3 regions of the Labrys sp. KB_33_2 genome follow, and region 1 is predicted to be linked to each of the others. Evidence: riboswitches for the same ligand, from Rfam matches in the RefSeq annotation. Region 1 holds a riboswitch; each other region holds the start of a gene.
What was found. A riboswitch is a leader RNA that binds a small molecule or an ion and turns the genes downstream of it on or off. The one in region 1 is predicted to bind cobalamin.
Positions count from the first base shown of each region.

Region 2: another riboswitch for cobalamin. It lies ahead of AB4037_RS14685 (ABC transporter substrate-binding protein); the one in region 1 lies ahead of AB4037_RS21930 (CbtB domain-containing protein).
Region 3: another riboswitch for cobalamin. It lies ahead of metE (5-methyltetrahydropteroyltriglutamate--homocysteine S-methyltransferase); the one in region 1 lies ahead of AB4037_RS21930 (CbtB domain-containing protein).

Region 1 covers NZ_JBFREW010000012.1:159,549-164,861, forward strand. The annotation lists gene AB4037_RS21920 (UDP-glucose dehydrogenase family protein) at 421-1,737, opposite strand; gene AB4037_RS21925 (histidine phosphatase family protein) at 1,853-2,407, opposite strand; cobalamin riboswitch at 2,540-2,685, shown strand; gene AB4037_RS21930 (CbtB domain-containing protein) at 2,716-2,928, shown strand; gene AB4037_RS21935 (CbtA family protein) at 2,947-3,711, shown strand; gene AB4037_RS21940 (J domain-containing protein) at 4,180-4,776, shown strand; gene cobS (cobaltochelatase subunit CobS) at 5,071-5,313, shown strand, end outside.
Region 2 covers NZ_JBFREW010000007.1:152,668-157,980, forward strand. The annotation lists gene tal (transaldolase) at 1-606, opposite strand, end outside; gene AB4037_RS14670 (class I SAM-dependent methyltransferase) at 835-1,614, opposite strand; gene AB4037_RS14675 (ABC transporter ATP-binding protein) at 1,650-2,453, opposite strand; gene AB4037_RS14680 (FecCD family ABC transporter permease) at 2,450-3,472, opposite strand; gene AB4037_RS14685 (ABC transporter substrate-binding protein) at 3,474-4,517, opposite strand; cobalamin riboswitch at 4,709-4,939, opposite strand; gene AB4037_RS14690 (CobW family GTP-binding protein) at 5,048-5,313, opposite strand, start outside.
Region 3 covers NZ_JBFREW010000016.1:71,373-76,685, forward strand. The annotation lists gene metE (5-methyltetrahydropteroyltriglutamate--homocysteine S-methyltransferase) at 1-2,334, opposite strand, end outside; cobalamin riboswitch at 2,598-2,795, opposite strand; gene AB4037_RS25955 (fumarate hydratase) at 3,206-4,846, shown strand; gene AB4037_RS25960 (porin) at 5,209-5,313, shown strand, end outside.

The DNA of each region.
Region 1 (5,313 bases):
CATCCTCGCAAGCAAGCGCCTCAGCCAAACCGCCCGCATGGCTAATGGCCTTGTCGCGGGCACTGGAGCTGGCGTCTGAAAATCCTGCAGGATTTCCCAGCCTGCACCCATCAGGGCAGGTTCGGAGATCCTGTTCAGCGCTCGGCCGGCCGGAATCGGGGCAGAATCGCCGTGTGGGCCTTATAGTATGATAATTCTTACCGCTTTGATCCAATCAAGATCGCCGCCCTGCAACCGTGAGTTGGGACTTGATGCAAATCCGCAACAGGCCCGCCGCTTCTCGCGCCGGTACCTGACGCCGGCGGACCCACATTCCGGCCATTTACAAGCCAGGCGCATCAATCCCTTCCCGAAACGGGCGGGGTTTAACCCTGTCCTAGGAGCCGCACCGGGCCTGAGCCAAGCTCGCCCGCAAAAAGGTCAGGGTGTCGTCCCCTCGCGCCCGATGCTCTCATAGCGAAAGCCGTGCCGCTTCATGTCGTCGAGCCGGTAGATGTTGCGCAGGTCGACGATCACCGGCCGCGTGAGCAGGCTTTTGACCCGTTCGAGGTCAAGCGCCCGAAACTCGTCCCATTCGGTGACGATCACGGCAACATCGGCCCCGTCGAGGCAATCATAAGCGCTGGAGCGATAATCGACATCGCTGAGGGTCTTGTGCGCCTCCTCCATCGCCTGGGGATCGTAGGCGCGCACCCGGGCGCCCTTGTCCTGCAGGGCGAGCACGATCGGGACCGAGGGGCTGTCGCGCATGTCGTCGGTGTTCGGCTTGAAGGCGAGGCCGAGCAGGGCCACCGTCTTGCCGGCGATGTTGCCGTCGAGGGCCGCGATGACGCGGCGTGCCATCGCCGCCTTGCGGGCATCGTTGACGCCGACCACCGCTTCGACGATGCGCAAGGGCACGCCATGTTCCTGGCCGGTGCGCAGCAGCGCCAGCGTATCCTTGGGAAAGCACGAGCCACCGAACCCCGGACCCGCATGCAGGAATTTGGAGCCGATGCGGTTGTCGAGGCCGATGCCGCGCGCCACTTCCTGCACATTGGCGCCGGCCTTCTCGCACAGATCGGCGATTTCGTTGATGAAGGTGACCTTGGTCGCCAGGAAGGCGTTGGCGGCATATTTGATCAGTTCGGAGGTGCGTCGGTCCGTGAACAGCAACGGCCCCTGATTGAGATGGAGCGGGCGATAGACCTCGGCCATCGCCTCCTTGGCCCGCTCTTCCTCCGTGCCGACTACGATGCGGTCCGGACGCTTGAAATCCTCGATCGCCGCGCCCTCGCGCAGGAATTCAGGGTTCGACACCACGCTGACATCGGCATCCTGACGGACTTCGCGTATCAGCCTCTCGACTTCGTCGCCGGTGCCGACCGGTACGGTCGACTTGGTAACCACCACGGTGAAGCCTTCGACCGCCGCCGCGATCTCCCGCACCGCGCCATAGACATAGGATAGATCCGCATGCCCGTCGCCGCGGCGCGAGGGTGTGCCGACAGCCAGGAACACCACGGCGGCATCGCGGACGGCGGGCGCAAGCTCGGTGGTGAAGGACAGGCGCTTCTCACGCACATTGCGGGCCACCAGATCCTCGAGGCCCGGCTCGTAGATCGGCATGCGGCCGGCCAGCAGGCCCTCGATCTTGGCTGGATCCTTGTCGACGCAGGTGACGACATGGCCGAAATCGGCGAGGCAGGCCCCCGTCACCAGGCCGACATAACCCGTACCGATCATTGCAACGCGCATGACATCAATCCTGTTTGGACGACCAATCCGTCAGACGCGTGTCTACAAAAGGCCCGGCGACATGCCAATGACGAAAAAAGAGAGGAACTCCGTTGGAGGGCCCTGCTCAACGCCTCTATGCCTTCAACCGCAGCGACCAGCCCCGGCCGGATGGCCTGAGATCGGCTGTCGCCAACGGGGCGGCATCGATACGCCAGAAGGAACGAGCCTCGGCCCCGAGGGCGTGAACGACCGCGGCGCGCAGCACCGAAGCGTGGGTAACGGCGAGCGTATACCCCTCGAACCGCCTGCCATCGAGCCAGGCGCCGACCCGCGCAATCAGGGTTGCAACACTCTCTCCGCCATGCGGGCAGGCATCCGGATCGGTCAGCCATGCCCGGAGCGCCTCGGGTTCGGCGGCCGCTACCGCGTCCAGGGCAAGCCCTGCCCAGCGGCCATGATCGCATTCGCGCAGGGCTTCATCGACCTCAGGATCATGGCCGAGGGCCTGCGCGGTCTGGCGAGCCCTGAGCGCCGGGCTGCTCAGGATGCGGGCCGGCCTGCCGAAATGCCCTTCCAGCTTCCGCGCCGCAGCCAGCCCTCTTGCATCGAGCGCCTCATCGAGGGGAAAACCCGCTGCGCGCACCGCAGGCGTAGCCCCATGGCATAGCAGGATCAGGCGTGGTGTCATGACGGCAGTTCCCAAGACTTAGAGTGCATGATTCGACCGAACCAATCGGATCATGCTCCCTAAGTTTTTGTTTCAACGCATGGTATCGTCCAAAAAGTCGCGCAACTTATGCTCTAAGTCGCTTCCGGAATATTGACATGTTCGTGACTTGGGCTCTTATGGAAGGGCTTTGCCAAGGGTGGGAAGCCGGTGTGAATCCGGCACGGTCGCGCCACTGTGAACGGCGGCGCTTGGGCGCCGTCCGGAAGTCAGACCTCTTCCAAGGCAGCATGACTCGTAGCGGGACGCGTAATCCCAAGGAGCTTTTCATGACCACCGCAACTCTGGCACCCGTCGCCCAGCAGCCGATCGCCATCCCGGTCCGCGAGATCTTGCCCTGGGCGCTCTTCACCGTGCTCCTGGCCGTACTCGCCATTTATTTCGTCGGCGCCGAACAAGGCGCGACCTCGCTGATTCCCGGCGTCTACATCCACGAATTCGTGCACGACGCTCGCCATCTGCTCGGCTTCCCCTGCCACTAGGGCGCATAGGCAAACGACATGGTTAGATCGCTTTTGATCCGGGGGATGCTGATCGGCATCCTGGCCGGACTGTTGGCGTCTGGCTTCGCCTGGGTCTTCGGTGAACCACAGGTCGATGCCGCTATCGCCTATGAGGAAAGCCACGCGGTCGCCGCCGCACCGGCGCCATCCGCAACGCCGGCAACCTCCCAGCCGGCCGCAGCACATGAACATGAGGAAGACCCGGTCAGCCGGCCGGTGCAGTCCAGCTACGGCCTCATGACCGGCATGGTCGTCTATGGCGCAGCCCTCGGCGGCATCTTCGCTTTGGTCTTCGCCTTCGCGCAGGGACGGATCGGCACGCTCAGCCCGCGCGCGACAGCAGGGGTGATCGCGCTCGTCGGTTTTGCCGCCATCATGCTGGTACCGCAGATCAAATATCCGGCGACGCCGCCGGCCGTTGGCAATCCCGACACGATCGGCCTGCGGACCGCCTTTTATTTCGGCATGATCCTGCTCTCCCTGCTGACGATGGCGGCCGCCCTGGGCACGGCGAACCGGCTCGCCGCCAGCCTCGGCCGCTGGAACGCCAACTTGGTGGGGGCTGCCGCCTATCTGGTGGTGATGGTGGTCGCCATGCAGATTCTGCCGGCCGTCAACGACATCCCGGCGGATTTCTCGGCCACGGTGCTATGGAAGTTCCGCGTTGCCTCGCTCGGCATCCATGCCGTGCTATGGGCAACGCTCGGGATCGCTTTCGGCGTTGCAGCACAGAAGCTGCTGCAAACCTCCGCCAGCCGCTGAAAAAGGCCAACCGACCACGTCAAACGTCGCATTTTTACAACACCGGCCCGGTTTTGGGCCGGTTTTCAAAATTTCTTTCATTTCGCACTTGCGAAATGAACGCATCAGGATCACTCTACGGACGTGGTGGATGCGCGTTTGCGCTCCCCCACTGCCCTCCTTGGGCGTTTCCTCCCTAAGACTTGGGCCGCCATTCGGCGGCCTCTTTCTTTTTCGGGTCAGCAGACCCCATATTTCAAAATCTGCAGCGGCATTCCGCCTCAATTAACCCCAGAGCAAAGCGCGTTCAGGTATGAACGCTTGTTTGCTCTCACTGTTTGGTTCCAAGCCAGTCCTTTGGATCGGCTGGAGCGTCCTTGCGATTTGACATGCTTCACTCAAATTACAAAACGCTCTTGCGTCCAAGCTCATGCTTGCCCATTTGTGTTCACCCTCGCATAGTGTGTCATTATGGATCTGGACTCGCCCTTGTTTGATCGCATCCGGGTGCGCCCAAGGGCCGAAGAGGTCCAGCCGGCGAGCGTACAGCTATGCGAACATGCCGGCTGCCGAAACGCCGGTGAATTTCGCGCGCCCAAGGGGCGCAACCGCGAAGGCCAGTTCTGGCATTTCTGCCTGGGGCACGTTCGCGAATACAACAAGACCTACAATTATTTCGCAGGCCTGCCGGACGACTCGGTGAGCGCCTATCAGCGCGATGCCGCCACAGGCCATCGCCCGACCTGGACGATGGGCGTCAATCCCTGGGCCAAGAAGCGCGGCGAAGGGCCGCAACCTGGCCCGGAGATCCATGACGGCTTCGGCTTCTTCGAGGGCGAGCACGGCTTCGGACGCACGCAGAGTGCGCCGGAACCGGAAAGGCGACGCCTGAAATTGCTGGAACGCAAGGCCCTCGAGGCGCTCGATCTGCCGGAAACGGCCAGCGGCCCCGAGATCAAGGCACGCTACAAAACATTGGTCAAACGCCTCCATCCCGATGCCAATGGCGGGGACCGATCCAGCGAAGATAAATTGCGCGGGATCATCCAGGCCTATAATACGCTGCGTAGCGCTGGGCTCTGCTGAGCGCCCGCACCACCGGCGAGGCTTCCAGGTTTGGAGCGCGTTCCAATCCCGGGGATCCCCGCCCGACCTCGAGCAAAGCGCGTTTAGACGGAAACGCCTTTTTGCTCTAGCTCTTTGGTTCGACGCGTCTTTGCGATTCTTGGTGATTCCACCAAATCACAAAACGCTATGGAGACGACGCGGAATTTTCCATGCCCGCCTGGCGAGACTGGGAAATTCGGTGGGGCCAGTACCGCCGGCCCGCTGGAACTGATTGTCGGCTGCGCCGTCCTGGCGCCAGCCAAGGAAGGCATAATGACTGACGCAACGACACCGGCCAATCTGCCGGACATCATGGTTTCGGCCAAAAAGCTGTTTGGTTTCGACACGGATCTCGAAGTACCGGCCTATTCCCAGTCCTCCGACCACGTTCCGGACCTCGATACCGATTATCTTTTCGACAAGCCGACGACCCTGGCGATCCTGGCGGGCTTTGCCCATAATCGCCGCGTGATGGTGACGGGCTATCACGGCACCGGCAAGTCGACCCATATCGAG
Region 2 (5,313 bases), on a different contig from region 1:
CACGCCCGGATCTTCCTCCGGCGTGAAGGTACGGCCGTCATTCTTGACATGCCAGTCGAGGATACGGCCGACGAAGGGCGAGATCAGGAACACGCCGACATCGCCGCAAGCCACGGCCTGGGCCTGAGAGAACAACAGGGTCAGGTTGCAGTCGATCCCTTCCTTCTGCAGCACCTCGGCCGCACGGATGCCCTCCCAGGTCGAGGCGATCTTGATCAGGATGCGATCGCGCTCGATGCCGCGGGATTTGTAGTCGGCGATGATGGCATGCGCCTTGGCGATGGTCGCCTGCGTATCGAAGGAGAGGTCGGCGTCGACCTCCGTCGAGACACGGCCGGGAACGAGCTTGGTGAGTTCCGCGCCGAAGGAGACGGCCAAGCGATCGGCGATGGCTGCGACGGTGCCTTCCTTGCTGCCGCCCTGCTTGCCGCCCCAGCTCACGGCTTCCGCGATCAAATGGTCATAGGCCGGCATCTCGGCGGCCTTGAGCAGCAGGCTCGGATTGGTGGTGCAATCGACCGGCTTGAGCGCCTTGATCGAGTCGATATCGCCGGTATCGGCAACTACGACCGTCATGGCGCGCAATTGTTCGAGTTTCGAAGCCATATGTAACGTCCTTGTTCACAGACCTTGATAGCGTCCCGGCACGGACCATAAACCCCAGCCCCGGCGGCGTCATCAGTTATCGTGCTTGTTTTCTCGCCCCACTGCAGAGGGAAGAAAAGACGGGCTCCCGCGTTCCCGGGAACGCTCTCCGCCTGCGGTCCTTCGAGACTGATCTCGATCATATGGTTCCTGCCGGACAGCCATGCAAGGCGACCGGTCGCGGAGGCCTCACTTGCGGCAGCAGATGATGAAGCGCTGGTAGAGATGGGTACGCAGCCGGTTGCGCAGATCGGCCTGGCGCCTTTGGGCAGCGGCAATCGGCCGATGCGAAGAGATCACGATATTCCTGAAACCGGCCTGCTCCAGGAACGGAAGGAGATCGGCGCTCCGTAGCCCCCCACCGAAAGGTAGCCTCTCCATGATGCGGGCATGGCGCTCGCTCATCGCGCTGTCATAATAGGGATCGGCACCGCCGAGGCGGTCGATCAGGGCGATGAGCTTGGACGCCATCCGGCCGACCCTGGTGGGCCTGGCCCAATCCCCGTCGAAGAATAGCAATCTGCCGCCCGGCTTCAGCACGCGATACCAATCGGCAAAGGCCTTCTGCGGCTCGGTCAGTGTCCAGACCAGATGCCGGCAGACGACCGCGTCATAGGCGCCTTCCGGTTCCATGGTGTTCTCGGCGTCGCCGAGCCGGAAGCGCAGGCGCTGCCGGCCGGCATGCTTGCGACGGGCCACCGCCAACATGGCCTCGGAGAAATCCAGGGCCGTGACCTCGTGGCCGAGCGCCAGCAGCAGCTTGGTGATCTCGCCCGTCCCACAAGCCAGATCGAGGATCCGGCGCGGTTCGGTACCGAGATGATCGCGGATCGCCGCGGCCCAGGCCTCGAATTCCGGCCCTTCGGGAATATGATGCCCGAAGGCGCGGTCGAAGGTTTCCGAACGCCTCGACCAATAATCACGGATCTCTTCCTTGAGATCGAAATTCGCTGAACTGGCGCCCGTCATCCGTCGGCCCTCCTCATCTGTCGGTTGAGCCCGCGTCATGACGCAGCCGCGACCCAGCCCGGCCGCGGCACTGGAAGATCCGGATGCCGATAGCGGATGAAACAGCCACCGGTACCGTCGTGGACAACCTCAGCGGCGACACCGAAGACCGACTGGATGCGCGAAGCCGTCAGCACCTCGGACGGAGGACCGATCGCCTCGATCCGCCCCGCCTGCATCAGCGCGACCCGATCGCAGAACATCGCCGCATGATTGAGATCATGCAGGGCCGCCACGACAGTGAGGTTCTGGCGATGAACCAGATGCAGCAGGCCGATCTGGTGGCCGATATCGAGATGATTGGTGGGCTCGTCGAGAAGCAGGATTTCGGGCTGTTGCGCCAAGGCGCGGGCGATGTGGAGGCGCTGGCGCTCGCCGCCCGAGAGCGTATGCCACAGGCGAGCGGCAAGGCTGGTCATGGCAACCTCCTCCAGTGCGAGGTCGACGATGGCATCGTCCTTGCCAGACCAGGGCATGAAGGCACCCAGATGCGGCGTCCGCCCGAGCTCCACGGCCTGGCGGGCGGTAATGCGATCGGCCGTCTCGGCCTGTTGCTCGACCAGAGCGATCCGGCGCGCGATTTCGCGGCGAGCCAAGGCGTGGAGTGGCTGGTCCGACAGCAACACCTCGCCGCCCTGCGGGCGGCGGATACCGGCCAGCAGGGACATCAGGCTGGTCTTGCCCGAGCCGTTCGGGCCGATGATGCCGAGCAACTCGCCCGGACGAACCTCCAGCGATACACCCTGCAGGATCGAGGCCCCGCCCGCCGACCAGGACAGATTGCGTGCCGACAGGCTCATGCCGTCGCCTTTCTCTGGCTGAGGATGAGAGCGAAGGCCGGCGCGCCGACAAGGGCCGTGATCACCCCGATCGGCAGGACCTGGCCGGGGATGATGATCCGGGACAGAATGTCCGCGACGATCATGAAGACGGCGCCGATCAGGGCGCTGGCCGGCAGCAATCGCCCATGGCGCACGCCCACCACCATCCGCGCGGCGTGCGGAATCACCAGACCGACGAAGCCGATCGATCCGACGATGCTGACCATCACCGCCGTCATCATCGCCGCGACGCCGACGAGCACGACATAAGCGCGCCGGACGGAAATGCCGAGGGATGCCGCCGATTCCGTGCCGAAGGTGAAGGCATCAAGCGCGCGAGCGTGCCAGAGGCAGACCAGCAGCCCCACGGCCGTGATCGGCAGGGCCAGCCAGACATCCGGCCAGCGCACGCCCGAAAGATTGCCCAGCAGCCAGAACATGATGCCCCGCGCCTGTTCGGCATTGGCCGCCTTGGTGACGATGAAGGAGGTCAGGGCATTGAAAAGCTGAGACCCAGCCACGCCGGCGAGGATCACCGCGCCGGTTCCGCGCCCCGATCGCATCGCCAGCAAGGCGACGAAACCGAAGGCCACCAGCGCACCGAGAAAGGCGCCGGCCGGCAGGCTCAAAAATCCCGCGCCGAGGCCGAGAATGGCGACCCCGACCGCCCCCGTCGATGCCCCGGCCGAGATGCCGAGCACATAGGGATCGGCCAGGACATTGCGCAGCAGCGACTGCAGCACGACGCCCGACAGCGCCAGGGCCGCGCCGCAGCAGGCCGCGACGACGGCGCGGCTCAGCCTGTAGTTCCACACGATGCCTTCATCGATGCGATCGAGAATGTAGCCGGCGCCCCACAGGCGGTTGGCCGCCGTCTTGGCCACCACCTCCATCGGGATGGCCGTCTCGCCGATGGCGGCGCCCAGCCAGAGCGCCAACACCAGCACGGCCAGCGCCAGCATGCCGATTGCCAGCAATCGCGTGACAGCGCGGTTCATCTCAACGCTTCAGGCCGAAACGCTGGATGGCATCGGCGAGCATCTCGATGCCGTCGACGACGCGCACGCTCGGCTGCATGGCCTGGACGTCCATTTCCACGACATGGCCCTCCTTGACGGCCGGCATCAGGCTCGCCACCGGATCGGTCTTGAGGAAATTGAGCTTCACGGCGATGTCGTCGGCGGGATAGCGGCGACGGTCCATCCTCCCGGCGACGATGATGGTGGGATCTGCCTTGGCGACGGTCTCCCAACCGACGCTCGGCCATTCCTCCTCGCTTTCCACGATGTTCCGGAGAGCCAGGACGGACATGATGTAGCCTGGGACGCTGTTCTTGCCGGCCATATAGGGATCGACATCGACCTTGGCGCTCGAAAACCAGAAGGCAGCCGAGACCTTGCCATCGCCGGTGGCGATCTTGCGGCGGGCGGCTTCCTCGCGTGCCTTCAGGTCCGCGATGACCTTCGAACCGCGCTCCTGCACGTCGAAGATCTCGGCGAGTTCCCTGATCTCCTGATAGACCAGATCCATGGTGAAAAGGGTGCCGCGGGTGCCGTCGCCACCGCTGGAATTGTCCTTGCCGACGCAATCAGCGGGCGAAACATAGGTCTGGACACCCAGTTCCTCGAACTGCTCGGGCTTGCCGACGATGCCACTGGGGCCGACATGCCACTGGAACTGGGCGGTCACGAGGTCGGGTTTCTTGGCGATCACGCTTTCGAAGCTCGGATCATTGTCGGCCAGGCGCGGAATCTTGACGTTGGCCTCTTCATAGCCCGGCAGAACCGGGCCGAACCAGACGGCCGTCCCCACCACCTTGTCGGCAAGACCGAGGAGGTAGAGAACCTCCGTACCGCTCTGGCCGACGGAGACAGTGCGCTGCGGGGCATGCTCGAAGGTGACGGTGCGTCCGCAATTGGCGATCTTGAGCGGATATTTGGTCGCCTGGGCGGCGGCTGGATCGATGCTCAGCGTCAGGCTGAAGCCGGCCGCAAGCATGACGGCGAAGCTGGACCAGCAGGCCTTTGCCTTGGGAAAAGTCATGACGTTCTCTCGGTTCGCGATAGGAAGATGGCGCTGTTCGGCGCAGGGCCGAAAACGGGAAACGCCCTCAGGCCAGGCTATGGCAGAGGGTCTGATGGCGCGAAGTGGAGGGAACAGGTGGGCGACGGCCCGAGATGGCGGGAAGAAACGTCACATTGTCTCCTGTTCCGGGCATCCCCGCCCGTGACATGGGATTGATCGAGATGACGGCAGGTTTCCTGGCTCGCGGATATCGGCCTTGCCTCTGCCTTCCCATGGGGTCACCCACAGTGGCATGGCGCTTTTGGCGCCACGAGGATGCTCGGCAATCCGCCTACAGTTGCGGGGGCAGCCACGGCATGGGCTTCGAGAAAGCCGGACCGTGTTCCCTATTACTCCCATCGGGCTCGCACCCGACGGGAACCGTCAGTGCCACAGTTACCGGGGTGTCCCGATCGCGGTCAAGCGAATATGCAAAGCGGGTGGCGGACGATGGCGAGCCCTGTTTTCCCGCCCCAGTGCGCGCCTTCCCTCACCTGGAGCAAAACGCTTTAGGCCCGACAGGCCAGGAACCCCTGTTCGATCACGTCTTTCGGCAGATTACGCCCGATGAACACCAGACGGCTCCTGCGCTCCTCTTCTGGCTTCCAGGGGCGCTGATGATCGCCCTCGATCAGCATATGCACACCCTGCACCACGAAGCGCTGGGGATCGCCGTCGAAGGCGATGATGCCTTTCAGCCGCAGCATGTCGGTGCCGAATTGCTGCACGATCGTGTTCAGCCAGGGCATGAACTTGCCAGGGTCGAGCGATTCCC
Region 3 (5,313 bases), on a different contig from region 1:
CACTCTCGCTGGAGCGGTCTCTTCACGAAGTTTGCGGGCGGCGGCAACCATGTTGACGAGGGCCGGGCGGACCTCGTCCCAGCTGCGGGTTTTCAGGCCGCAATCGGGGTTGACCCAGAGCTGATCGCCGGCGATCCGCTCGCGTGCCTTGGCAAGGAGGTCGCGCATCTCCGCCACGGTGGGGCAGCGGGGAGAGTGGATGTCATAGACGCCCGGCCCGATCTCGTTGGGGTAGCGATAGGCCCGGAACGCATCGAGAAGTTCCATTTTGGACCGAGCAGTCTCGATCGAGATCACGTCTGCATCCAGGCCTCCAACGGCATGGATGATGTCGTTGAACTCCGAGTAGCACATATGGGTGTGGATCTGCGTGGCATCGTCGACGCCTGAGGCGGCGAGGCGGAAACAGGCGACCGCCCAGGTCAGATAGGCCTCCTTTTCGGCGTGTCTGAGCGGCAGGCCTTCGCGAATGGCCGGCTCGTCGATCTGGATGATGCGGATGCCGGCCCGTTCCAGATCGCCGACCTCGTCGCGCAAGGCGAGGGCGATCTGCCGGCAGACCTGCTCGCGCTCGAGGTCGTCCCGCACGAAGGACCATTGCAGCATGGTGACCGGTCCGGTCAGCATGCCCTTGACAGGACGCTTGGTCAGGGATTGTGCGAAGCGTGCCCATTCCACCGTCATGGCCCGGGGACGCGAGACATCGCCATAGATGATCGGCGGGCGCACGCAGCGCGAGCCGTAGCTCTGGACCCAGCCATGCTGGGTAAAGGCATAGCCGGCCAGTTGCTCGCCGAAATACTGCACCATGTCGTTGCGCTCGAATTCGCCATGCACGAGAACGTCGAGGCCGATCTCTTCCTGCCAAGTGATCGCCTGGGTGGTTTCCTGTCGCAGAAAACGCTGATAGTCGGCGTCGTCGATCCAGCCCTTTGCGTGGTCAGCGCGTGCTTTGCGCACGGCGTCGGTCTGGGGGAAGGAACCGATGGTCGTGGTGGGAAATTGCGGCAGGCCGAGCCATTCCTGGGCCCGGCGGCGCAGCGTGTAGGGATGCCGGCGCTCGCTCATGGCCGGCGTGAGCCCGTCCATGCGGGCGGCGACGCCGGCATCATGTATACGAGCGGATACACGGCGGGCCGCAGCTGCTGCGTCCGATTGGGCGAGTTCATCAGCGACGGCCCGCCGCCCGTCGACCAGGGCTGCCGACAGGGTCTTCAGTTCCCCGATTTTCTGTATCGCAAAGGCCAGCCAGCTCCGGAGTTCAGGATCGAACGCGCTCTCGGCCTCGACATCGTAGGGAACGTGGAACAGGGAACAGCTCGGAGCGAGGACGACGCGGTGGGGGCCGAGGGCTGCAACCGCCGGCTCGATCCGATCAAGAAGGGCAGTCAGGTCGCTCCGCCAGACATTGCGCCCGTCGATCACGCCCAGCGATAGCACCTTGTCGGCGCTGGCTCGTGCGACCGCCTGCCCGAGCTGGCTTGGCGCCCGCACCAGGTCGAGATGCAGGCCGGCGCTGGGCAGGTCGAGTGCCAGGTCGAGATTGTAGCCGAGGCCGCCGAAATAGGTCGCGATCATGATCTTCAGATCGGAGACCGTGCTGGAAAGGACGCCATAGGCATGGCGCAGGGCGGCCCGCGCGTTCTCGTCGAGATCGAGCACGAGACAGGGTTCGTCGAACTGCACCCAGTCCGCGCCGGCCGCGGCCAACCTGTGCAGGATCTCGGCATAGACGGGCAAGAGGCCTGGCAGCAGGGTGAGCGGATCCAGGCCCTCGTCCTTGCTCTTGCCGAGCAGCAGATAGGTCACCGGGCCGATGAGCACGGGGTGCGTGTGGAAGCCGAGCGCTACGGCCTCCCTGAATTCGTCAATGGGCTTGGCCGAAGCGAGTTCGAAGGCCTGGCCGCGGCGAAATTCGGGAACCATGTAGTGATAGTTGGTGTCGAACCATTTGGTCATCTCGAGAGCGGGGACACCGCCGCCGCCATGGCAGCAGCCCTCATGGCCACGATCGTCATGGCCCCGCCTGCCGCGCGCCATGGCGAAATAGGTCGAAAGCGGGACGGAGCCACCCTCCCAGCCATATTGAGAGGGGATGGCACCGACCACGGCGCTCATATCGAGAACCTGATCGTAGAGCGAAAAGTCATTGGACGGGATATGGGTAACGCCGAGCAGGCTCTGTCGAGCCCAGTTGCTCGCGCGCAACTGGGCTGCCGTTGCGAGCAAGGCGGTCTCGTTCTGCCTTCCGGCCCAGTGGGCTTCGAGGGCCGTCTTGAGTTCGCGACGTGGGCCGATGCGTGGCGTGCCGAGCGTCGAAATGGGAATGGACATGCGCGTCTCCGGCCGGTGACCGATAGGTCCCGGTTCGTGGTGAATGGATCGGATCGAGGAGGGAGCGGCGTACCGTTAGGGCACGCCGCAACGCATTCGTCGTCGAGCAGTCGGATCGACTGCACCTTCACGCATGATGGCAGTTTGAAGCTTGAACATCGGCAGACCCCATGAAGAACTGGGGGCAAAGGCCGTACGGGAGCGCCTGACGCGGCCAAGGACATTGACTTGGTCAAGCAACCACCGGGACACCCCGCCCGAGGACGTTTACATTCGTCGGGGCAGGTCTCCTGGCTCACGGCTCACCGAGCTTGCCTGCCTTCCCACCTGCGCAGGGCAGGCAGTGGCATGATGAGGCAAGTTCTCGCCGTCTACAGTTGCGGGGGCAGCGCCGGCATCGCACCGGCTTCCCTCTTAGCTTCCATTGCGAGAATGGAAGAACCTCGACTGGGCAAGCAAACGACAAGACGTCGTGAAAGTCAAGGTCGACATAAAGACATGTTTATATAGGCATGCCATGCGATCATAGGTTGCCCTTGGATCGCGACCTCGCGGCGGCCTTTGCTCGGCTTCAATCGCAACCACAAGCCCGGTGTCGATGGCGGCGCCTGCCTGAGTGCCTCGTCTGGCCGTGCACGAAAGGCCGAGGGGGCTTCAGCATGGAACGATTCCAATTGATCATAGGCAGCGGTGAGAAAAACGACTAAATCAGGGCCAAACCGGTGGCACCCCTGCGCCACCTCTGCCAGCCCTGGAGCAAAGCGCGTTTAGACGGAAACGCTTGTTTGCTCTAGCTCCTTGTTTTGACGCGTCTTTGCGATTCTTGCCGAAGCCGTCAAATCGCAAAACGCTCTGTTCGGAGATCCTCTCCATGCCTGCCGATTCCGCTGCCAATTCCCGCTATCCCCACGTTCCCCTGTTCCCCCTGGGAGCGGACGAGACGCCCTACCGCAAGCTGACCAGCGAGGGCGTGCGGGTCGAAAAGCTCGGAGGCAGCGAGATTCTGCAGGTGGATGGCGAGGCGTTGCGGCTTCTGGCCGAGCAGGCCTTCATGGACATCAATCATCTCTTGCGCCCCGGCCATCTCCAGCAATTGCGCAACATTCTGGAAGATCCCGAGGCGACGGACAATGACCGCTTCGTCGCCTATGACCTCCTCAAGAACGCCAACATCGCCGCCGGTGGCGTGCTGCCGATGTGCCAGGACACCGGCACGGCCATCGTGATGGCCAAGAAGGGCCGCAAAGTCTGGACGGAAGGTGAGGACGAGGGCGCCATCGCCCAGGGCATCCGCGATGCCTATGAGAAGAAGAATCTGCGCTATTCGCAGCTCGCACCGCTGTCAATGTTCGAGGAGAAGAACACCAAGACCAATCTGCCGGCCCAGATCGACATTTCCGCGGAAGGGGAGGAGGCCTACAAGTTCCTCTTCGTTGCCAAGGGCGGCGGCTCGGCCAACAAGACCTTCCTTTATCAGGCCACACCCTCCATCCTGTCCAAGGACCGCCTGATCGCTTTCCTGAAGGAGAAGATCCTCACGCTCGGTACGGCAGCCTGCCCGCCTTATCATCTGGCGGTGGTGATCGGCGGTACCTCTGCCGAAATCACGTTGAAGGCCGTGAAACTCGCTTCGGCGCGCTATCTCGACAGCCTGCCCACCGAGGGCTCCGAACTCGGCCATGCCTTCCGCGACCTCGAGCTCGAGAAAGAAGTGCACAAGCTCACCCAGTCGCTCGGGGTCGGCGCCCAGTTCGGCGGCAAGTATTTCTGCCACGACGTCCGTGTCATCCGCCTGCCGCGCCATGGCGCCAGCCTGCCGATCGGCCTTGGCGTTTCCTGCTCGGCCGATCGCCAGGCCATGGGCAAGATCACCCGCGAGGGTGTCTTCCTCGAGGAGCTCGAGCACAATCCGGCGCGCTTCCTGCCGGAGATCGATGAGAGCAAGCTTGGCGGGGCGGTGGTGAAGATCGACCTCAACCAGCCGATGTCTGACATCCTGGAAACCCTGTCGCGCCATCCGGTAAAGACGCGCGTGTCGCTGACCGGCACCATCATCGTGGCCCGCGACCTTGCCCATGCCAAGCTGCGCGAGCGCCTGGAAGCGGGTGGGGGGATGCCCGATTATCTCAAGAACCATCCTGTCTACTATGCCGGCCCGGCCAAGACACCCGCCGGCTATGCCTCGGGCTCCTTCGGCCCCACCACGGCGGGCCGGATGGACGCCTATGTCGACCAGTTCCAAGCGGCCGGCGGCTCGATGGTGATGCTGGCCAAGGGCAACCGTTCCGCCCAGGTCCGCGAGGCCTGCGCCAAGCATGGCGGCTTCTATCTCGGTTCGATCGGTGGCCCCGCCGCGCGCCTCGCCCAGGACTGCATCAAGAAGGTCGAGGTGCTCGAATATCCCGAGCTCGGCATGGAAGCGGTCTGGCGCATCGAGGTCGAGGACTTCCCGGCCTTTATCGTCATCGACGACAAGGGCAATGATTTCTTCAAGGAACTCAATCTGGGTTGAGTTCGCTCACCCTGCTTTTCGGCGAGGCCTCTTCCTGAAAAGGGAGGGGCCTTTTTCATGCACGTTCTGCGTGTTGTTGCAAAATCGCAACTGTCATGGACAAAGCCCTTTTGTGTCAGAACGATGACTTACCTTAACATTGTGTAATGTCTCGCCTGGGAGGAAAGCTTCGATATCGCGGTGCACAACGACCGCGCCTCTTCGATTGGCTGAATATTGGTTTGCCAGCTTTTCGAAGAGAGCGGCCCTGATTGAGGGCTATCTTATAAGATCGGGGTATTTCCATGTCTATTCGTGCAATTTTACTCGGCGCTGGCGCTGGATTTCTCAGCATCGTCGCAGCTTCTGCTGCGGACTTGCCCATGAGCAAGGGCGAAGCCGTTGAATATGTGAAGGTCTGTACGGCATTCGGTCCGGGCTTCTTCTACATTCCGGGCACCGATACCTGCCTCAAGATCAGTGGCCAG